3 regions of the Neorhizobium phenanthreniclasticum genome follow, and region 2 is predicted to be linked to each of the others. Evidence: predicted binding sites of a transcription regulator. Region 2 holds the regulator's gene; each other region holds the start of a gene.
What was found. The regulator PhoB, encoded in region 2, activates phosphate uptake and scavenging genes when phosphate is short. The targets are predictions, from matches to a motif close to TGTCATNNANCTGTCAT.
Positions count from the first base shown of each region.

Region 1: a site for PhoB is predicted at 3,798-3,814, ahead of phnC (phosphonate ABC transporter ATP-binding protein). Genes of this name have one in related genera too.
Region 3: a site for PhoB is predicted at 4,996-5,012, ahead of phnF (phosphonate metabolism transcriptional regulator PhnF). Genes of this name have one in related genera too.

Region 1 is NZ_JBEAAL010000028.1:61,075-68,285, reverse strand. It holds gene phnE (phosphonate ABC transporter, permease protein PhnE) at 1-838, opposite strand, end outside; gene phnE (phosphonate ABC transporter, permease protein PhnE) at 851-1,810, opposite strand; gene phnD (phosphonate ABC transporter substrate-binding protein) at 1,888-2,793, opposite strand; gene phnC (phosphonate ABC transporter ATP-binding protein) at 2,879-3,736, opposite strand; gene ABK249_RS27090 (DapH/DapD/GlmU-related protein) at 3,852-4,469, opposite strand; gene phnL (phosphonate C-P lyase system protein PhnL) at 4,466-5,176, opposite strand; gene phnK (phosphonate C-P lyase system protein PhnK) at 5,188-5,964, opposite strand; gene ABK249_RS27075 (alpha-D-ribose 1-methylphosphonate 5-phosphate C-P-lyase PhnJ) at 6,194-7,075, opposite strand; gene ABK249_RS27070 (carbon-phosphorus lyase complex subunit) at 7,072-7,211, opposite strand, start outside.
Region 2 is NZ_JBEAAL010000009.1:32,690-39,900, forward strand. It holds gene ABK249_RS14395 (FAD-dependent oxidoreductase) at 1-1,322, shown strand, start outside; gene arsK (arsenite efflux MFS transporter ArsK) at 1,319-2,554, shown strand; gene ABK249_RS14405 (winged helix-turn-helix domain-containing protein) at 2,640-3,329, opposite strand; gene phoB (phosphate regulon transcriptional regulator PhoB) at 3,343-4,029, opposite strand; gene phoU (phosphate signaling complex protein PhoU) at 4,072-4,785, opposite strand; gene pstB (phosphate ABC transporter ATP-binding protein PstB) at 4,828-5,619, opposite strand; gene pstA (phosphate ABC transporter permease PstA) at 5,655-7,010, opposite strand; gene pstC (phosphate ABC transporter permease subunit PstC) at 7,007-7,211, opposite strand, start outside.
Region 3 is NZ_JBEAAL010000001.1:69,237-76,447, reverse strand. It holds gene ABK249_RS00395 (GNAT family N-acetyltransferase) at 1-244, shown strand, start outside; gene ABK249_RS00390 (hypothetical protein) at 309-575, opposite strand; gene ABK249_RS00385 (DUF1499 domain-containing protein) at 772-1,665, shown strand; gene ABK249_RS00380 (MBL fold metallo-hydrolase) at 1,662-2,573, opposite strand; tRNA gene ABK249_RS00375 (tRNA-Gln) at 2,768-2,842, shown strand; gene ABK249_RS00370 (FRG domain-containing protein) at 2,918-4,024, opposite strand; gene phnF (phosphonate metabolism transcriptional regulator PhnF) at 4,157-4,906, opposite strand; gene ABK249_RS00360 (extracellular solute-binding protein) at 5,137-6,384, shown strand; gene ABK249_RS00355 (carbohydrate ABC transporter permease) at 6,381-7,211, shown strand, end outside.

The DNA.
Region 1 (7,211 bases), on a different contig from region 2:
TGCGCGACGGATCGAGCCGTTCGCCGGAGATGACGAGGCCCGCCACCTCGCCGGCGGATTTCCCGAAGAAGACGGAATTGGTGTCGAAGAAGAAGTTCTCCCAGCCGAGGAACCGCTTGCGCACGCGCACCCGCTCCGCGGATATTTCCGCCCAGCCGGAGAAGCCGAAATAGGCGACCACGCGAGCGCCCGGAGACCGTTGCTCGGCCCATTCGGGCAGGGGGCCGTCCGCGCGCACCTCGCCGGACGTGCGGTCGAGAATGAGGGTGACGGTTTCCGTGCCGCGTGTGAGAACGACCTCGTCCGGTTTCACGTCGATCGTGCGCGATGTCCCCAGTGTGACGAACGCATGCGTCACGATCTCTTCCTTGCGTGTCTGGCTGGCGGTCGCCGCTTGCGGGGCGGCCTGCCCCGGCTTCTGTGCCTGCGCCATGAAGCTGAAGCTGGATGAGGGGGCCGCGGACTGGGTGGAGGGTGCCGCCGGAGCCTCGATCGTGCGGGTTACCGTTTCGCGCGTGGCCTCGAGCCAGTCAGGGTTCGGATTGGGGCCAATCGGGTCGAAACGGGGATAGCTGATCCGCATGGCGCCGTCCGCGTCGATCTCGATATCCGGGCGGATTTCGTAGGAAATCCAGTCGGCCAGATAGCTGCCGGCAATCCCCCAGTTGGCATCGTTGATGACCTTGCCGACCGCGAAGAACCACCAGGAGAAAACCAGATAGACGGCAAACGAGAACACGATGATGGGAATGTGAAACCGTTGCCACAGGGTGCGCCTGAATATCTCGGGGTGGCGCTTCGCCAGCATTTCCATCTCGGCGGTATTGAGAAGAGTCATGGTGGCACCCGGTCAGATCACGTGGAAGGCCTGCTCGCCGACCAGTCTGCGGCGGAGCCAGGCGGAAAACTGGTCGACGGCGATGATCGTCAGAAGCAGCAGGAGGATGATCGCGAGCGTCTTCGCCTCGTGACCGCGTCCGATCGACAGGCGGAGTTGTTCGCCGATGCCGCCGCCGCCGACGGCGCCGATGATGGTCGAGGCCCGGACGTTGATCTCCAGGCGCAGCAGGAAGTAGCTCATGAAATTCGGCATGACCTGCGGCACCATGCCGAACCAGGCCCGCTCCACCCAGTTCGCGCCCACGGCCTTCAGGCCTTCCTCCGGCTTCATGTCGGCGTTTTCGATCACTTCGAAGAACAGCTTGCCAAGCGCACCGATGGTGTGGATCGCAACAGCGATCACCGCCGGCAGCGGCCCGAGAGACAGGATCGCCAGGAAGAAGCCGGCGAGCACCACTTCCGGGAAGGCGCGCAGGATTTCCATGAACCGGCGTGCCGTACCGCGTATCCAGACATTGGTGGTCATGTTGCGGGCGGCGAGAAATGACAGGAGAAATCCGAAAACCAGCCCGATCAGCGTGGCCAGAAGCGCGATGTTGAGCGTTTCCGCCATCTTGTAGAAATATTCGGGTATGTAGATGCTGCCGGTCACATATTGGCGGCCCTCCACATAGTCGTATTTCATGCTGCCGTCGTAATAGGGCGATGGAAGGTCGAATAGCGCCCGCCAGATTTCCATCCCGTCCCGCGGTACGAGCTCGCCGACGAAGTCGAAGAAATGCGGCAGCCGGTCGAAGAACTTGCCGGCATTGGTCTCGTTGGCGAACCACAGCGAGCCTGAAACCGTGATCAGCAGGATGACTGCGGTCAGCACGGTATAGAGGCGGCGCTGGCCCGCAAGCTGCTGCCAGTGGCGCTCGACCATCAGCCCGTTGTCGGTCAATCGCGGCTGCGATACGGAAGTCGGCATATGCTTTCCCTGATCCCGGCAGGCAAGATAAGGCCGTCGAGCGGATATCCGTTCGACGGCCGCTTCATCGGGCTTTATCAGCCGCCGATCGTTGCCTTGCGGGCGTCGACGATAGGCTTGTAGAAGTCGGCATTCACTTCGGCGAAGCCGGTAAAGTCACCGCCCTGAACGGCGGAGAAGCAGGCCGGATCGGCCTTCGGCAAATCCATCATGAACTGCTTGAACTTGGCCTTCATGTCGGTGTTCATCGACGTGCGGACGACGACCGGGCCGTTCGGGATGAGCGGCGATTTCCAGAGCTCGACGAGGTCGTCCATGTTGAGGATGCCCTTGTCGACCATCTTGCGCAGGTTGCCGGACGAATAGCCGTCCTTGAATTCGCCGACGCCCGAGCCCCAGGTCGTGCCGGCAGCAAACGTGCCCTTGACGACTTCGAGAACGAGGTTCTCGTGACCGCCGCCAAAGCCGGTTTCGCTGAAATATTCCTTGACCGGTGCGCCGATGGCTTCCGGAAGGGTAACGGTCGGGATGAGGAAGCCGGACGTGGAGTCCGGATCGGCAAAGCCGAGCTTCTTGCCCTTCATGTCGGAGAGCTTGGTCATGCCCGAATCCTTCCGGGCGACCATGATGGAGTAGTAGCCCATCGATCCGTCGGTCTGGACCGTGGTCAGGATCGGCTCGACGGCGGCCGGATTGGCAAGGTAGACCTTGGCATAGGCTGAGGCGCCAAGCTCGGCATAGTCGAGCGTGCCGCCGAGCAGGCCCTGAACGACGCCGTCATAGTCGGCGGCCGGGAAGAGCGAGACTTTTTCGACGCCCAGAGCGGCCGGCAGCTTGTCGACCATGCACTGGAAATTGCGCAGGCGGTCGGCTTCATTCTCGCCGCCGAGGATGCCGATGCGGAATTCCTTGAGGTCTTCGGCCGCGGCGGAACCGGCGACCGCGATGAGTGCGGCCGCTGTGAGAAGGGCTTTCTTCAACATGAGTTCATCTCCTGGTTTTCCGGGATTACCGGAAGCTTGGTTCAGAAAGGGTGCCCTTGACGCGGGCAGACGATCCTGGTGCGGCTCAGGCCCTGGCGGTCGCCAGTGCCTCGATGCCGGCAGATAGCGGCTTGCCGGCGGGGCTTGCTGCGCCGGAAATGTCGATGCTGGTGGATGTCATGGTTTCATCGATGCCGGCACCGTCCCTGTCGGAGCCGTAGATTTCGCGCACTGCCGCTGCCGTCAGCTCCTGCGGCGGACCGTCGAAAACGACATGGCCCGCTGCCATGCCGATGATGCGTTCGCAATAGTTTCGCGCCGTATCGAGCGTATGCAGGTTGGTGATGACGGTAATGCCTTCGCGCTCGTTGATGTCGCGAAGCGCATCCATCACGATCTTGGCGTTGAGCGGATCGAGCGATGCGATCGGCTCGTCGGCGAGCACCATTTTGGGATCCTGCATGAGTGCACGGGCGATCGCGACCCGCTGCTGCTGCCCGCCCGACAGAGTTCCGGCCCGTTGCAGCGCCGTCTGTTCGATGCCGAGACGCTCCAGGGCGGCGATCGCCATGAGCCGCTCTTCCCGGCTGAAGATGTTGAGAAGGCTCGTCACCGTCGAACGGTGATTCAGTCGGCCGAGCAGCACATTGGTGAGCACATCCAGGCGCGGCACCAGGTTGAACTGCTGGAAGATCATCGCGCAGTCACGCTGCCAGTTGCGGAGCGCCGCACCCTTGAGCGAGGACACCTCGATCCCACCAAAATGGATGGAGCCGGAGCTTGGGTCCTGAAGGCGGTTGATCATGCGCAGGAGGGTGGATTTGCCGGCGCCGGAGCGGCCGATGACGCCGACCATCTGGCCCTGGGGAATTTCCACGCTCACGGCATTGACCGCGATACGATCGCCAAAACGGCGGGTGACCTTCCTCAGTTCGAACTTCATGCTCTCTTGCCCGTCCAACCCTGTTATACAGTTTCGATTAGCGGGGGTTCATGAAGCCTGAATGTCGGTTTTATGTCGGTATTGTTACAATCCCCCGGTGTTTGTAACGGTTGTGTTACGCCGCATGGCGGGACAGGAATTCTTCCGCTGAAAGTGCCCGGAAATCCTCAAGTGCGGCTCTCAATTTCAGGTGGTCCCAATCCCACCAGGCGAGCCTGTCCATGGCCTCGCCGACCGCTTTTGTAAAGCGCTCGCGAATGAGTTTAGCTGGCACGCCGCCGACGATCGTGTAGGGCGCGACATCCTTCGAGACGACCGCACCGGCGCCGATCACCGCGCCGTTGCCGACGGTGACGCCGGGCAGGACGGTTGCGCCATGGCCGATCCAGACGTCATGCCCGATCACGACGCGATGGTCGCGCCGCCATTCAAAGAAGCTTTGTTCGTTTTCCGCGTCGTCCCAGTAATTTGCAGCGCGGTAGGTGAAGTGATGCAGCGTCGCCCGCCAGGTGGGGTGATTGGTGGCGTTGATGCGCACGGAAGCGGCCATGTTGACGAACTTGCCGATCGTCGCGCACCAGATCGACCCGTCCTGCATGATGTAGGAATAGTCGCCGATCTCGGCCTCGTCGATGCGGCAGCGTTCGGAGACTTCCGTATAGCGGCCTAGCGTGGAATTGTTGACGCGGGCGCTTGGATGGATAGCCGGCTCAAGACCAAGCTTCTTGCTCATGCTGCGACTGCCTTTCGGGGAGAGAATTGCGTGACGTCGAGAATGCGGTCTGCCACCGCCTCGCGCACTTCCTCGTCGTGGAAGATGCCGAGAAGGGCCACGCCCTCCCGCTTCTTCCCTGCGATCATCTCGACCACGACCTGCCGGTTGACGGCATCGAGCGAGGCGGTCGGCTCGTCGAGGAGCAGGATGCGGTGGCTGGTGATGAAACCGCGCGCGATGTTGACGCGCTGCTGTTCGCCACCGGAGAACGTGGCGGGCGGCAGCGACCAGAGCTCCTGCGGCAGGTTGAGCTTGGCGAGCAGTTCCGCGGCTTTCTCCCGGGCTTCGGCTGCCGCAACGCCGCGTGCGACGAGTGGTTCGGCGACGACATCGATCGCCGCCACGCGCGGCACGGTGCGCAGGAACTGGCTGACATAGCCCATTGTATGCCGGCGGACATCGAGAACTGTGCGTGGATCGGCACGGGCGATATCGATGAGCCGGTCCTTGTGGTCCACGAGAATCTGTCCGGAGTCGACGGCGTAGTTGCCGTAGAGCATCTTCAGGATCGAGCTCTTGCCGATGCCCGAGGGACCGCCGAGCACGACGCACTCGCCGCTTGCGACGGAAAAGCTCACGTCGTTGACGACCGGCAGCTTGATGCCGTCGCGCAGGTGCATGGTGAAGCTCTTGAAGACTTCCGAAACGACGAGGGGAGTTGCCATTGATCTTCTCCTCAGACCTGAAGAATGGAAGAGACGAGCAACTGCGTATAGGGCTCGCGCGGGTCGTCGAGCACCCGGTCGGTCAGCCCATGCTCGATCACGTGGCCGTCCTTCATCACCATCATCCGGTGCGACAGCAGGCGTGCAACTGCAAGATCATGGGTGACGACGATCGCCGACAGGCCAAGGTCGTTGACGAGGCCGCGCACCAGGTCGAGCAGGCGGGCCTGCACGGAAACATCGAGCCCTCCGGTCGGCTCGTCCATGAAGACGAGGCGGGGATGGGTGACGAGATTGCGGGCGATCTGCAGGCGCTGGCGCATGCCGCCGGAAAAAGCGCGCGGCTGGTCGTCGATGCGGTCGGTCGAAATTTCGACGCGGGCGAGCCAGTCGCTCGCCGTCTCGCGGATCTTGCCGTAATGCCGGTCGCCGACCGCCATCAGCCGCTCGCCGACATTGGCACCGGCGGAGACCGTCATGCGCAGCCCGTCGGCCGGGTTCTGGTGCACGAAGCCCCAATCCGTGCGCATCAGGAAGCGGCGCTCCGCCTCGCCCATGTGGTAGAGGTCGCGGAAATTGCCGTCGCGCATGCGGTATTCGACGCTGCCGGTCGTCGGGATCAGCCGGGTCGAAAGGCAATTCAGGAGCGTCGTCTTGCCCGAGCCGGATTCTCCGACGATGGCGAGCACTTCGCCCGGCCAGAGCTCGAAGGAAACATCCTTGCAGCCGATGCGGCTGCCATAGAATTTCGAAACGCCGCTGACTTTGAGGAGGGGGGTATCGGTCATGGCGTATTGTCCTTGAATGCCGATGCGCAAAATTCACCCCCCTCTGTCCTGCCGGACATCTCCCCCTCAGGGGGGGAGATCGACAAGCGGGGAAGCCTTAGTCTCAAATGAGGTCGGGCTTTCTGGCAAACGATGTTTTCGAGAGCTGTCGAGCGAGTGCGCCTATCCGATCTCCCCCCTTGAGGGGGAGATGTCCGGCAGGACAGAGGGGGGTAAATCACCCATCCGGTCATTCTGCTGCCTCTTTGTTGGGCGCCAGCATCGCGCCGGCATGGCGGTGTTCGCGGCGCTCTTCGCAATGGTCGGTGTCGGAGCAGACGAACATGCGGCCGCCCTTGTCGTCGAGCACCACCTCGTCGAGATAGACGCCCTCGGCGCCGCAGAGCGCACAGGGCTGTTCGAATTTCTGGATCTCGAACGGATAGTCTTCGAAATCAAGGCTCACTACGTCGGTATAGGGCGGCACGGCATAAATGCGCTTCTCGCGGCCGGCGCCGAAAAGCTGCAACGCTTCCGACAGATGCATTTTCGGATTGTCGAATTTCGGCGTTGGCGACGGGTCCATGACGTAGCGCCCGGCGACCTTCACCGGATAGGCATAGGTCTTCGAGATGCGGCCGTTATGCGCGATGTCCTCGTAGAGCTTCACATGCATGAGCCCGTATTCCTCCAGCGCGTGCATCTTGCGCGTCTCGGTCTCGCGCGGTTCGAGGAAGCGCAGCGGCTCCGGGATCGGCACCTGGTAGACGAGGATTTGGCCTTCGGCGAGCTTCTGCTCGGGAATGCGGTGGCGCGTCTGGATGATCGTCGCATCCTTGGTATGGGTGGTGACGGCGACGTTCGCGACCTTCTGGAAGAAGGCACGGATCGAAACCGCGTTGGTCGTGTCGTCGGCGCCCTGGTCGATCACCTTCAAGACGTCGTCGGGGCCGATGATCGAGGCGGTCACCTGCACGCCGCCGGTACCCCAGCCATACGGCATCGGCATTTCGCGGGAGGCGAAGGGCACCTGGTAGCCGGGGATGGCGATTGCCTTCAGGATCGCGCGGCGGATCATCCGCTTCGTCTGCTCGTCGAGATAGGCGAAGTTATAGGTGGCGAGGTCGGTCACTCGGCAGCCTCCTGCAGGTCCTTGCCGCTGTTGCGGGCGGCTTCGATATCGGCGCGCATCTTGCGCACCAGAGCGAGTTCCGCCTGGAAGTCGACGTAGTGCGGAAGCTTCAGGTGTTCGACAAAGCCGGTGGCCT
Region 2 (7,211 bases):
TCCGTCCACTGGTCCTGGAAAGCGGGCCGTCGGCGGGAACGTCGCTGCGGGCCTGGGGGCACGTGCGTGTCTTCTCGCCCTGGCGCTATGTCATCGAGAACTCGGCCGCCGAACTGCTTCACCGGTCGGGCTGGATTGCCCCGGATCCCGAAGAACTGCCGACCGGGGCGGAGATCGTCGAACGGTATCTCGATCCCCTCGCCCGGCTCGCGGAAATCGCCCCACATGTCGCCTACGGTTCGACCGTGACCGCCGTGACGCGCGAGAACCTCGACAAAGTCACCAGCCGGGGACGCGGCGCTTCGCCTTTCGTGATCCGCTATGTCGATGCCTCTGGTGAAGAGAAGGCTGTCCTCGATGCGTCCGGGACATGGAGACGCCCAAGCCCGATGGGCGTGGACGGCCTTCCGGTTATCGGAGAAAGCAAAGCGGGCGGCAGGATCGCCTATGGGATTCCGGACGTATCCGGCGTCGGCAAGCCGGACTATGCCGCTGCATCGATCCTCGTCGTCGGCAGTGGCCATTCCGCCATCAACGTGGTGCTGGCGTTGCTCGAAGTCCAGAAGACCGCGCCGACCACGGCCATATCATGGGCGCTGCGCCGCAATGGAATCGACCGTCTTCTCGGCGGCGGATTGAACGATCAGCTTCCGGCTCGCGGCGATCTCGGGCTGGCGGCGAAGGAGGCGATCGACAGCGGCCGCGTGAAGCTGCTGGCCCCCTTCGCAGTCCAGTCCGTCCGCGAGAATGGCGGCCGCCTCGACGTGGAGGCTTTGCACGACGGCCGGCATGAGCGGCTTGCCGTCGACCGCATCGTGGTGGCCACGGGCTTCCGTCCCGATCTCGACATCCTGAAGGAACTCCGGCTCGATCTCGATCCGGCCGTGGAAGCCCCCCACCGTCTCGCACCCATGATCGATCCGAACCTGCATTCCTGCGGAACGGTGCCGCCGCATGGCGTGGTCGAGTTGACCCAACCGGAACCCGGCTTCTTCATCGTCGGTTCGAAATCCTATGGGCGCGCGCCGACATTTCTCATGGCAACGGGGTACGAGCAGGTCCGCTCGGCCGTGGCGGAACTCGCAGGCGACAGCAACGCCGCCCGCGAGGTGCATCTCGTTCTCCCGGAAACCGGTGTCTGCAGCGTAACCAATCCAGTGCTCGCAGAGGCAGCGTCCGGTGGCTGCTGCGGTGGTCCTGCTCTTTCTGAAGTCGACGCGTGCTGCATCGCCGACATGAAGGCCAAGACTGATGGCAAAGCTGGTTGTGGCTGTGGTACATCCACTGCGGTGGAACGGAACGATGTGGAACCTGCAGAATGACCGAGCGGAAAGCTCCCGCGCGCCTGATCTGGGCGCTCGGCGCAACACAGATCATCGGCTACGGTACCCTTTATTATTCCTTCAGCATCCTCGCGCCGGACATGGCACGAGACTTCTCCATCCAACAAGACAGGCTTTTCGGGCTGCTATCGGTGGCGCTGCTGGTTGGCGGACTGTTCGCACCGAGAGCGGGAAACTGGGCGGACCGGTTCGGAGCCGGCCGGCTCATGGTCCCCGGTTCGCTTGCTGCCGCCATCTCGCTTGGCTGCGCGGCCGCATCGCCGAATGCGACGACGTTCGGTATTTCACTCGTCGCAATGGAGATCGCCTCCAGCTTCGTTCTCTACAGCACGGCATTTGCAGCGATCGTGCAGGTTGGAGGCAGCAAGCCACAGCGCAGCATAACCCATCTGACGCTGATCGCGGGATTCGCATCAACGCTCTTCTGGCCGCTCACGGCAACACTGCATGACTATCTCGGCTGGCGTGAGATCTACCTCGTCTTCGCGATCCTGAATATCGCCGTGTGCCTTCCGATCCATTGGTGGGTCGGGAGACTGCCCCGCGACGTGCCCGAACCACGGGCATCAGTAAATCAATCCGGAGCGATGGCCGTTCAGCCTGAAGCCGGCCCCGCGTTCAGTGGCGTCTTTATTCTGATGCTTGCGGGCTTTGCCCTGGAAGGATTCGTGCTGGCCTCCGTGCTGGTCCACATGGTTCCGCTGCTGACAGCACTTGGGCTTGGCACGGCAGGCCTCATGGTCTCCACCCTCTTCGGTCCCTCGCAGGTCGCCAGCCGCCTCCTGAACATGATCTTCGGAGGGCGCTTGTCACAGACGGTGCTCGCCGTGATCTCCGCGGGATTGCTCGCCGTCGCCCTTATCGTCCTGATGGCGACAAGTCCGTGGCTCCCCGGTCTCATCGCATTCGCGATCCTGTTCGGTCTGGGATCGGGGCTCGCAAGCATCGTCGGGGGAACGCTTCCACTGGAGCTTTTCGGAAGGCACGGTTATGGCGCACGGCTCGGCTGGGTGACCGCCGCACGCCAGTTTTCCTCAGCACTTGCCCCCTTTGCGTTCGCTGTCATGCTGGGAACTTGGGGGGTCGGCCAGGCAGTATCGATCAGCATTCTGGGAGGCGCGGCGGCCGTCGGCCTGTTCGGAGCGATCGCCTTCGCCCGCTACAGAGCAACAAGACCAGCAGCTGGACCTTTCGGTGGTTCGCAGGCCTGACAAGACACGACAAACAGGAGATGCAGGCCCCTCGGCGAAGCCCTAAAGAAAAGCAGCATAGGCCTTCCAACGATCGCGAGAAAATTCAGACGTCGCCGAGGGCGTAGCCCGCTCCGCGGACGGTCCGGATCACCTGGTCAGCCTTGCCCAGGCTGATGCCCTTCCGGAGGCGACCGATGTGCACGTCGACGGCGCGCTCGTCCACGGTTGCACCATCACCCCAGAGCGACCTTTTCAGCTCCGTCCGCGAATAGACCCGTCCCGGATACCGCATCAGGAACTCGAGAAGCCGGAACTCGGTGGGGCCGAGCCTGACTTCCTTCTTCTGCCTGTGGACCCTGTGTGCTTCGCGGTCGAGGGTCAGGTCTCCGACCCTGATCATATGGCTCAGAAGATTCGGATGCATGCGGCGAAGAAGGTTCTTCACCCTTATGGCAAGCTCGACGGAGGGGAATGGCTCTACGAGGCAGTCATCCGCGCCGGCAGCGAGACCCGTCAGCCTGTCGCTCTCGCTTTCCGCCGGAACAAGCAGGACCACGGGCACCCGCATCGTTGCTGGTTCGGTACGAAGTCTTCGGCAGATCTCGATGCCATTCAGCCCCGGAAGGGACGAACTCAGCACCAGTACATCGGGAAGGCTCGAAACCAACCGCTCCATCAGCTCGGAGCCCGCCGAAAGCAGCGTCACGTCGAAACCTTCATCGACAAGGGAGAACCGCAGCACTTCGCGCAGCGTTTCATCGCCATCGATCACCACGACAACTCGCGCTCCCATCGCGGTGCTCTCCCTAGTGTCCTTCCATCGAGTATCCGGCGCCGCGGACGGTGCGGATGACATCCTGCATGTTGGAGAAGTTGAGCGCCTTCCTGAGGCGTCCGACATGCACGTCGACGGTGCGCTCGTCCACATAGATGTCGTGGCCCCACACCCCGTCGAGAAGCTGCGAGCGCGAGAAGACCCGGCCGGGCGCGGCCATCAGGAATTCCAGAAGCCGGAACTCCGTCGGGCCGAGCCGCACTTCGCGGCTCTTGCGATGCACCCTGTGCGTCTCCCGGTCCAGCTCGATGTCGCCGCAGCGCAGGACGCTCGACAGCACTTCCGGACGCGCGCGCCGCAGCATCGCCTTCACTCGCGCCATCAGTTCCGGCGTCGAGAACGGCTTTACGACATAGTCATCGGCGCCGGTCGCAAGCCCGCGGACCCGTTCGCTCTCCTCGCCGCGCGCCGTCAGCATGATGATCGGCAGTCGCTCCGTCTCCGGCCGCATCCTCAGCCGCCGGCAGAGTTCGATGCCGGAAACACCGGGCAACATCCAGTCGAGGATCAGAAGATCCGGCGTGCGTTCCTGAAGCCTGATCTCGGCTTCATCCCCGCGCAGAATCGTCTCCACCTCATAACCTTCCGCTTCAAGGTTGTAGCGAAGAAGCACGCTCAGCGCCTCCTCATCCTCCACGACCGCGATCTTCGGCTGCATTCCGTCTTAGCTCCGTCACCATTCCATCGTCATTCGGCGCCATTATTCCGTGATCGCGCCGAGCGTGTTCGACGTATCGTCCTTCGGACGCTCGCCTTCCGGCTGGGCGCCGGTCGTCATGTAGTAGATCGTCTCGGCGATGTTGGTGGCGTGGTCGCCGATACGCTCGATGTTCTTGGCACAGAACAGAAGATGCGTGCAGGTGGTGATGTTGCGCGGATCTTCCATCATGTAGGTCAAAAGCTCGCGGAACAGGGACGTGTACATCGCGTCGATTTCCTCGTCGCGGATGCGGATCGCCTCCGCCTTCTCGGCCGAACGGCTAGAATAGACGTCCAGCACTTCCTTCAGCTGCGTCAGCGCCAGGTCCGACAGGTGCTCGATGCCGCGCGCGAGCTTGCGCGGCACACCGGTGCCCTGCACCGCGATCACCCGCTTGGCAGTGTTCTTGCCGAGGTCGCCGACCCGCTCCAGATCGGAGGCGATGCGCAGCGATCCGACGATGTCGCGCAGGTCGCCCGCAACCGGCTGGCGGCGGGCGATCGTCACGATCGCCTTGTCGCCGATATCGCGCTCGGCATGGTCGAGGATCACGTCGTCGGAGATCACCTTCTGGGCAAGGGCGGCATCGGAATTGACCAGTGCCCGCACTGCATCCGCGCACATCTGCTCCGCAAGCCCGCCCATCTCCGAAATCCGGCGGCTCAGATATTTCAGTTCGTCGTCATAGGCAGACAGGATATGTGTCGAAGACATGGTCTTATCCTCAGATTGTCAGAAAGGGCCCGCAACCGGCGATCAGCCGAAGCGGCCCATGATGTAGTCCTGCGTACGCTGGTCATCCGGATTGGTGAACATCTTGTCGGTATCGTTCTCCTCAACCAGGTTTCCGAGATGGAACATGGCAGTGCGTTGCGATACGCGGGCCGCCTGCTGCATCGAGTGCGTCACGATGACGATCGTGAAGTTTTCGCGCAGTTCGTGGATCAGCTCCTCGACCTTGGCGGTGGCGATCGGATCGAGCGCCGAACAGGGTTCGTCCATCAGGATCACTTCCGGGCTGACGGCAACGGCGCGCGCAATGCACAGGCGCTGCTGCTGACCGCCGGAAAGGCCCGTACCTGGGCTGTCGAGACGATCCTTCACCTCGCCCCACAGTCCTGCCTTCTGCAGGGCCGAAGACACGATATCGTCCAGCTCCGACTTCTTTCGCGCCAGACCATGAATGCGCGGGCCATAGGCGACGTTCTCGTAGATCGACTTCGGGAAAGGGTTCGGCTTCTGGAACACCATGCCGACCTTGGCGCGCAGCTGAACCGGGTCCACCTTGGGATCGTAAATGTTCTCCGAGTCGATCGATATGTTGCCCTCGACACGGCAGTTGGCGATCGTGTCATTCATCCGGTTGATGCAACGCAGGAACGTCGATTTGCCGCAGCCCGACGGACCGATGAAGGCTGTCACGGACCGAGGGCGGATATCGATATTGACATCCTTGATGGCGTGCTTTTCGCCGTAATAAACCTGCACGTTACGGGCGGAAATCTTCGGTTCATTCATGAGTGGAGCTTTCGTCGGCGTCGTCGTCATCGTCGTTGAGATATTATTCATCATTACACACCCCTTTACCAACGGCGCTCGAAGCGGCGGCGAAGAATGATTGCGACCAGGTTCATTAGGATCAGGAATACCAGAAGCACGATGATGGCACCGGACGCACGTTCGACGAATGCCGGGTCGCCGCGCTGCGTCCAGTTATAGACCTGGACCGGAAGCGCCGACGCCGGATCGAAGAAGCCATCCGGCGGACCGGCGGGATATTCGCGCACGAAGGCGACCATGCCGATCAGCAGCAGAGGCGCAGTCTCCCCGAGAGCTCGGGCCAGCCCGATGATCGTCCCCGTCAGGATACCGGGCATCGCCAAGGGCAGAACATGATGGAAGATGGACTGCATCTTCGATGCGCCAACACCTAGCGCTGCGTCGCGGATAGACGGTGGAACGGCCTTGAGGGCGGCGCGAGTGGCGATGATGATCGTCGGCAACGTCATCAGGGTCAGAACAAGCCCCCCCACAACCGGCGCCGATTGCGGCAGACCGAAGAAATTGATCAGTACGGCAAGGCCCAGAATACCGAAGACGATCGAGGGAACCGCGGCAAGGTTCGAGATGTTCACCTCGATCAGATCGGTGAAGCGGTTCTGCGGCGCAAATTCCTCAAGATAGATTGATGCAGCCACGCCGATCGGCAGCGACAGGACGAACACGATCAGCATCATATAGGCGGAGCCAATGACCGCAATCCCCAGGCCCGCCGCTTCAGGCCGGGTATCGGAGGCGTCCGGCGCCGTGAAGAAGCTCCAGTTGAAACGGGTCGTCAGAATGCCCGCCTCCTTGAGCTTGTCCGCCAGCATCAGTTGTTCGGGGGACGTATTGCGGTCGAGCTTCGCGCTCTCCATCGTCACGCGCCCCTTGTAATATCCGTCGATACGGCCCGCGGCCAGAAGATCAAAGGAATGAGTCTGGCCAATCACCGATGGATCGGCCATCACAAACCTGCGGAGATCGGCGGGAGCCTCCTTGGAGATCAGCTCGGCGGCGGCCTTTGCGTTCATGCCGTCGATGGTGATGCCCTTCTGCGCCATCGCGTCGCGGAGCGCCTTCTCGATGATGGGCGCATATCCGAAGGTCGAGACCTTCGCGATGTTCTCCGGCTTGCGATCGCCGGCCTTGTCGAGAACGGCAGCGTCGAGATTGACGTTGAGGGTGATGTAGGTCTGCTGGAACGACGACAGGCCGTTCGACAGGATGGACAGCAGGAGGCCGATCAGTGCGACGATACCGATCGCCACGGCGATCTTGCCCATCAGGCGAAACCGGGCCTCCGCATTGTTGCGACGACGGGTTCGTTCATCGAGGGCAAGAAGGGACTTTCCCTTTGCCGGAACGGCTGGGTTGCCGAATACGGTCACGTCGGTCATTCGTACTGCTCCCGGTATTTGCGCACGATGTAAAGGGCCAGCACGTTCAGCCCAAGCGTTATGACGAAGAGGGTCAGGCCAAGCGCGAATGCAACCAGCGTTTCGGGGCTTCCGAACTCCGTATCGCCCGTCAGCTGACTGACGATCTTGACGGTGACCGTTGTCATCGCCTCGAAAGGATTGAGGTCAAGCTTCGCCGCA
Region 3 (7,211 bases), on a different contig from region 2:
CATCCATGCGGATGATTACGTCAGGATCGGCCGGGTGGTGGTGAGCCTTCCCTGGCGCGGCAAGGGGGTTGCGAGCGCCATGATCCGCCACGCGATGGAAGCGCACAAGGATGTGCGCGGCAACCGCTTCTATCTGACGGCGCAGAGCGACAAGACGGCCATGTACGAGCGCTTCGGCTTCCAGATCCATGGCGACGAGTTCTTCGAGGTCGGCATCCCGCATTACCAGATGCGGAATTTCTGACGTTCCCGCCGCTCCCGATGATCTCCCCCGCGATGCCGGCGAAAACCGGATGCGTGGCGCCCGGCTACTTCCGCTCGACGATCACCCGGCGTTCGACCACCATCGGGCTCCACATCATCGAACTGCTGCGGATCTGGAAGGCGCGGGACTCGGCGCGGCGGTCGAGTTCCAGGTCGAGCATGCAGCGCGCCATCGCCTCGGTGCCGCGACGGAAGCCGTAGCCGGCGCAGGTGCTCTCGTCGGCCGCGCGGCGTTCCTCGGGCGTCATGGTCTGGCAGGCTGCAAGCGGAGCGGCAAGCGCAGCAAGCACAACGAGGCGGTAAAGACGCATGGCAGGAACTCCCTTTCAGTGGCCGGCTGCGAATCTGAGGATTCCATTCCCGGCCGAGCTGTTTTACACATGAAAGCATGACGCCCGGAAGTGGCAACCGGTTCCGGGATAACGACATGCGCAGAGACAAGATCCGAGACGCACAACGTGTATATGAGTATCCGCTGTGCTTTTGCCATGGAGCCTGCCCGATCCGATGACCGTCCGTTTCGTCCGGCCCGTTTCCCATTCGGCCTATGCCGCCCGCAGGCTCGGCCTTTCGGCGCTCATGCTCTTCGTCATTGCGGTGCTGGCGCATCGCCTCGGTCCGCTGACGACGCCGGATTTCCTGTCGCTGACCTTTCTTTCGGCGGCGATCGCCGCGGTGTCGGTACCGTTCTCGCTGATCGGCCTCGCCCGTCTCTGGCAGGTGGGCGCGGAAGGCGGCGTCGCGGCCGGCAAGGGGCTCTTCTACGCGGCCATTCCGCTTGGGGTCGTGGCAACCGGCGCTTTCTATTATTACACCTTGCCGGCCCTCCATGACATCTCAACCGACCTTGCCGATCCGCCGCCCTGGGTTGTCGAGGCGCATGCGAGGCAGCAATGGCTGCCGCGGCCCGATGCCGTCACGCCGGCCGACCGCCGCGCCCAGTTCGTCGCCTATCCCGGCCTGACCGGCCGGCGCTACGAGGGAGCGCTCGACCGCGTCTACGAGGGCGTGCAGAAGGCGGTGCTTTCCGCCCGCATCTCGATCACCAGGAAGGAAGGCGTCGAACTGGTCGAGCCCGATATCGCCGAACGCCCGGCGCCGGAAGACGAGCAGGCACCCGTGCCGGACGTGGCGCCGGTTCCGCTGCAGCGGCCGGAGCCGCTGCTTTCTCCGGTCTTCGGCAATGCCGGCGACGTCCTGCTGCAGGGCGAGACCCGCACGCTGGTTCTGGGGCTTCGCTTCGATCTGGTCATCCGCCTGCGGGAAGATGCCGAAACCACCTCGGTCGATATCCGCGTCGCGTCCCGCTACGGCCCGCACGATCTTGGCATGGGCGAGGCCATCGCCGAGGATTTCCTCGACCGGCTCGATACGGAACTTCTGGGCATTGCCGGAAACTAAGCCGGCCGATATGCGCCTGAAAGCGACGGCGGGCCCTCGGTCGCCACCCGGCCTTTCTCGATGAGGTCTTCCAGATGCGCGAGCACGGAGAGTGCCGCGGCGCCGTGCAGCCGCGGATCGGTGCTGGCATAGATCACCTTCACCATGTCGGGTATCAGCCGGTCGCCCGCCCGGATGCGCTCCAGGACGGCGCGTTCGCGCATGCGGCGATGGGTTCGCAGGCCGCGCAGGAAGGAGGCGGGTTCCTTCACAGGTCCGCCGTGGCCGGGAAGGAATATGCGGTCGTCCCGCTCCAGGAGCTTTTCGATCGAGGCCATGAAATCCGCCATGGAACCGTCAGGCGGCGCCACGATCGTCGTCGCCCAGGCCATCACGTGGTCGGCGGAGAAGAGCACGCCCGTGCCCTGGAGCGCGAAGGCCGCGTGATTGGCCGTGTGGCCGGGCGTGTGGACGGCGGCAAGCGCCCAGCCGTCTCCTTCGATGGTCTCGCCGTCCGCAACCGCGATATCCGGCACGAAGCCGGTATCCGAGCTTTCCGCGAACGGGTTCACCTCGCCCGCATGCAGCGGCCTTGCGGCGCGGTGCGGCCCTTCCGCGACGGTGAGCGCGCCGGTCGCATCCTTGAGCCGCCGGGCAAGCGGCGAATGGTCGCGATGGGTGTGGCTGACGAAGATATGGGTGACCTCGCGGCCCCTGAGTGCGGCCATCAAGGCATCGAAATGCGCGTTGTTCTCCGGCCCCGGATCGATGACCGCGACCGAGGAACGACCGACGATATAGGTATTGGTGCCGTGGAAGGTGAACGGCGAGGGGTTGTTGACGGTGAGCCGCTGCACACCGTCGGCCACGGGCACGGCCATGCCGTAGGCTGGCGAAAATTCCATGTCGAAAGTGAGGTCCTCTGCCATGCCGGCCCCGGCGCTTGCCTGATTTTCCGATCTGTTCCGAAACGCTCTACCACCGCTTCTGCTGCGGCGCATTCAAAAACAGCCATCGGAAAATCGGAAAAATCGCAAAGTTAGGCGTTGAGGGGGCGAGAAAGCTTTGCTACAGCAGGCCCGCTTGTCCGGGCGGTTTTTTTACCGATATATCGCCCGCGCGTTGGGGCGTAGCCAAGCGGTAAGGCAGCGGTTTTTGGTACCGCCATCCCCTGGTTCGAATCCAGGCGCCCCAGCCACGCTTTGTTTTGAGGTAAGGAGGTTGAGTCTGTAAGTGTTTGGCACTTGCGTGGACAAATCCCACTTCGTGTCGCTTAGCCGAAAAGCCGCATTCGAAGCTCCTCACATGCTCCATCGAAGCCGGGGAACAGAGAACCGGCGGTAATACCCATCAGCCGAAGCTCTCGAAGAACATTGTCTCGCTCTTCATATGGAAGGTCAAAGGTGCGAAGGTAACGTTTGCCTTGCTGTACTTCCCTGCTGCTAATGTATGATTCTATATCATCAACGTTGGTTACGCTCGAAAGCGCTTGTTGAGGGAGAGCCCTTTCGTTTTCAATCGCGTAGGCTTCTAGAATTGAGAAATGAGGCCGAGTGAAATGCACCCTCTGCAGCTGACTAAAGTCCGTTGTCCATTGTCTCCGGTCGAACATTACAATTCGGACTTTATCGCTCCTCATGTCAATCGTTTGCCGCTCGGGTCGGAATGCGAAATACGCTGCAACAAATGGCGAATGCGTCCAGTCCAAGAGTGGAGTCGGGTAACCGTGGTGCTGGGCTAAATTCCAGAAAGCCCCATTTTGTAGAGGCTCATTGAGATTAAACAGGTGCTTGGTCCTCGCCGTCAGCATTCGGTGCAGTGTCGGGATATCTTCGTTAATAAAGCGAACGAGGTCCTTGCGCTTGGTTCGATGGAATGCCGTCCTAAGGCGAAACGGCCGCGACTGACCGCGAAAAATGAAGCGACCCGGTTCCAGCCCTATGGCGAACCGCTTGAAGGAGTCCCACGTCTTGATCGCCCGATCAGCTCGATAGTCTGATGGTTTGTCAGCCTTGCTGCGCGGAAGCATTGCTGTGCCGCTCGTTCCAGCAGGGGTTGACCATTTGACGCTAAGCACACGCTTCTTCAGGGTTAAGATAAGCGTTGCACTTGCGGGAATGGCCTGCCCGGGAAATACTTGTGGCACTTGATGTCGAGGGATGACATCGAAGGTAACAGGATGAAGGACGTCAAGTGCTATGTTTAGAGTCTGAACCGGGTTACGGTTGGATGTGCGAAAGCTGGCAACAAATCCCGGCATTCCCTGTGCATTATCGAAGACGTATGCACGACCTTCCACATGATCACCTAGATCATCTGCATCAATCATCATGATGCCGTTGTTCGTGCCACTAAAAGCCCCAAGCCACTGCCCATCCACTTTCTACCCTCCATCCGGTAGAGCAATGCTGATCGATTCTGGCTGCAGCTTCAAGTTTGGACTACCGGGCATTGAGCGCAAAACCCCACGGTTTCCACCAACGCCTTCCCGCCTCCAATCGCGGCATGACGCTCATTTCGCCGCAAGCGCGTCGAGGAGCTGGCTGGTATTGTCGATCGAGAACTGCACCCGTTCGCCGGGCCACACCGTTTCCGAATAGGCGATCGGCGTTCCCTTCATGTCGACATCCACTTTTTTCAGCGCGATGATCGGCTGGGATATGTCTTGGCAAAGCTGGCGCGCCTCCTCGGGCGTCGGCAGCCGTACCAGGATGTCGGTCCGCAGGCGGATGTAGTCGGGAACGCCGTATTCCGAGAGGATCACGCTGACGCTCCGTCCGCTGCGCCTCGCCTTGTCGAAGCCCGGAAAGCGGCGGACGGGATAATAGGCGTCGGAAAGGTTGATCGGCTCCTCGTCGGCAAAGCCGCGCCGGACGATGTGATAGACCGGCTCGCCGCGCGGCAGCCGGAGTGCTTCGGCAACGGCGGCCGAAGCGGCGATCTCCTCCTCGCGCACGGCCTGGCCGAAGGGTTCGCGCCCCTGGTCGAGCAGGTTCTGGGAAAAGCGGGTTCGCTCGGAAAGGCGGTATTCCAGGCGCCCGTCCCGCACGAAGGTCCCCCGGCCCTGTTCGACCTGCACCAGCCCGCGGCTCTGGAGGCTGGACATGGCGCGCCGGATCGTGTGGCGCCCGACGCCGAAACGCTCCATGAGCTCGGCCTCCTTCGGAAGCTGGGTCTGGGGCGAAAGCCGGCCGGCCAATATGTCCTCGGCGATGTCCTCCTCGACCTGCTGCCACTGCCCGTGCGGGGATTTCTTCTCCATGTCCTGCCTGTCCGATTCGGCTCGTGTCATTCGAATGTTCGATACCTTCGGGATGATCGGGTTGCAACCACGGCCGCCGGTCACTCTTCTGTCATCCGCCCGTCAGGAGCGGGCGATAAAATCGAAAATATCGGCCACGCAAGCGGCGGAACTTCACACAGGTGTCACCGATCGACGCTACCGAGATATTCGGATGTTTCGAATTACATTCGAATGATATGGAGCAAAAAATGGTCGAGATGAGTCGCCGGAAATTCATGGCCGCGGTTGCGGCATCGGCTGGTGCAGGCATGGTGGCGGCGTCGCCCGCACGCTCCGCCGACGCAGCCATCGAAGTGTCGAGCCCCTGGGGTTCCGACAAGCCTTTCCAGAAAGTGGTCGACGCCTTCAATGCGAAGAAGCTCGGCGTCACCGTGACCAATCGTTTTGACGGCGATTACGAGGCGGCGATCGCCAAGGCGGTGGCAAGCACGGCGGCCGGCCGTCCGCCCGCGATGATGATCACCGGCTGGAAATTCGGCTATTTCGCCAAGCGCACGCTCGGCGCCCGCGACCTGCGGGAGATCGACGCCGGCAGGGCGGCGGCGATCCTCGCCAATTTCCGCCCGTCGGTCCTGCCGCTGGTGACCATCGACGGCGCGCTGATCGGCCTGCCCTGGGCCATGTCGACGCCGATCACCTTCATCAACGGCAAGCTGTGGGAAGAGGCGGGCCTTGATCCTGCCCTGCCGGAAAATCCGGACACCGCATGGCTTTACGACAACGCCCGCAAGCTCGACGCGAAGCTTAAGGACAAGCACCCGACCTACCGTTCGGCGCTGGCGCTTTCCAACAACGAATGGACGAGCCAGTCCTTCATCCAGAATGCCGGCGGCTACATCATCGATCCGGAAGGCAAGCTGGCCTTGAACAGCCCGGAAGCCGTGGCGGGCATGATGGAATATTGCGCGCCGGCGCATGAGGGCCTCTGGCTTCCCGTCAGCGCCAAGGATCAGGACGCCGCCTTCGAATCCGGCGCGCTCGCCATCTGCACCACGAGTTCGACGCGCGCGGCGACCTTCCCCTTCGGCGGGGCAAAGGCGGTCACCGCAAAATTCCCCGGCCTTGCCGGCCATTCGCGCAGGATGAACAGCGGCGGCAATTTCCTCGCCGTCTATGCCCGGAACAAGGAACAGGCCGAAGCCTCGCTTGCCTTCCTGGAATTCTGCGCCTCGAAGGAAGGGCAGTCGATCTGGTCGGCCGTCGGCTATCTCAACACCTCGGTCCATGACATTCCGCTGATCAACGACTTCATGAAGCCGGCGGCCGGGCAGCTTGCGGACGGATTGACCGCGGAGACCATCTGGCCCGGCAAGCGCGGCCTTGAGGGCCAGGCGATCTGGCGCAAATGGGTCTCCCGCATGCTGCTCAAGGAAGTATCGGTCGCGGACGGCATGAAGAGCGCCCACCAGGAACTGGACGCTCTGGTCTCGGCGTGAGCGTAAGCATCATGCCGTCAGGCTTCAGAAGGCTGGCCCCCTATCTCTTCGTGGGGCCGGCCGTTCTTTCCGTCGCGATCTTTCTCTACGGACCGCTTTTCGCTTCGGCGCTGCTTTCCGTGCTCGACTGGAACCTTCTGTCCGCCGAAGTCCGCTTCGTCGGCGTCGACAACTATTCGGCCATTCTGGACAATGTCGATTTCAGGACGGCCGCCTGGAATACCGTGCTCTATTGCGTGATCCTCATCCCGGCCCAGATCATCCTGCCGCTGGTCCTGGCGGTGATGATCCATGCGGTGCGCCACAGCCCGGTTCAGGGCCTCTATCGCGGCAGCCTGTTCCTGCCGACGATCCTCGCCTATTCCGTGGCGGGGGTCGCCTGGTCCTGGCTGCTCAATCCGGTCAACGGCCTGTTCAACGAGATCTTCGGGTTTTTCGGCTTTCCGAAGTCCCGCTGGCACACGGACCCGGACCTCGCTTTGCTCTGCGTCTGCCTGGTGACCTTCTGGAAGACCTTCGGCCTCAACATGCTTCTCTGGCTTGCGGCACTCGCCAATCTTCCCCATGAATTGCGCGAGGCCTCGCAGCTCGACGGCGCCGGTCCCCGGCGGCATTTCTTCACGATCAGCCTTCCCCTGATGACGCCGACGGCCTTCTTCATCAGCGTCACGACGCTCTTCCATGTCCTCGACGATATCGTCGGCGTCATCGACGTGCTGACCCATGGCGGTCCGGCGGGGAGAAGCTCCAGCCTGCTTTATTTCCTCTGGCAGCAGGGCTTGCAGTTCTTCCAGTTCGGACCGGCAAGCGCGGTCGCGGTCATCATC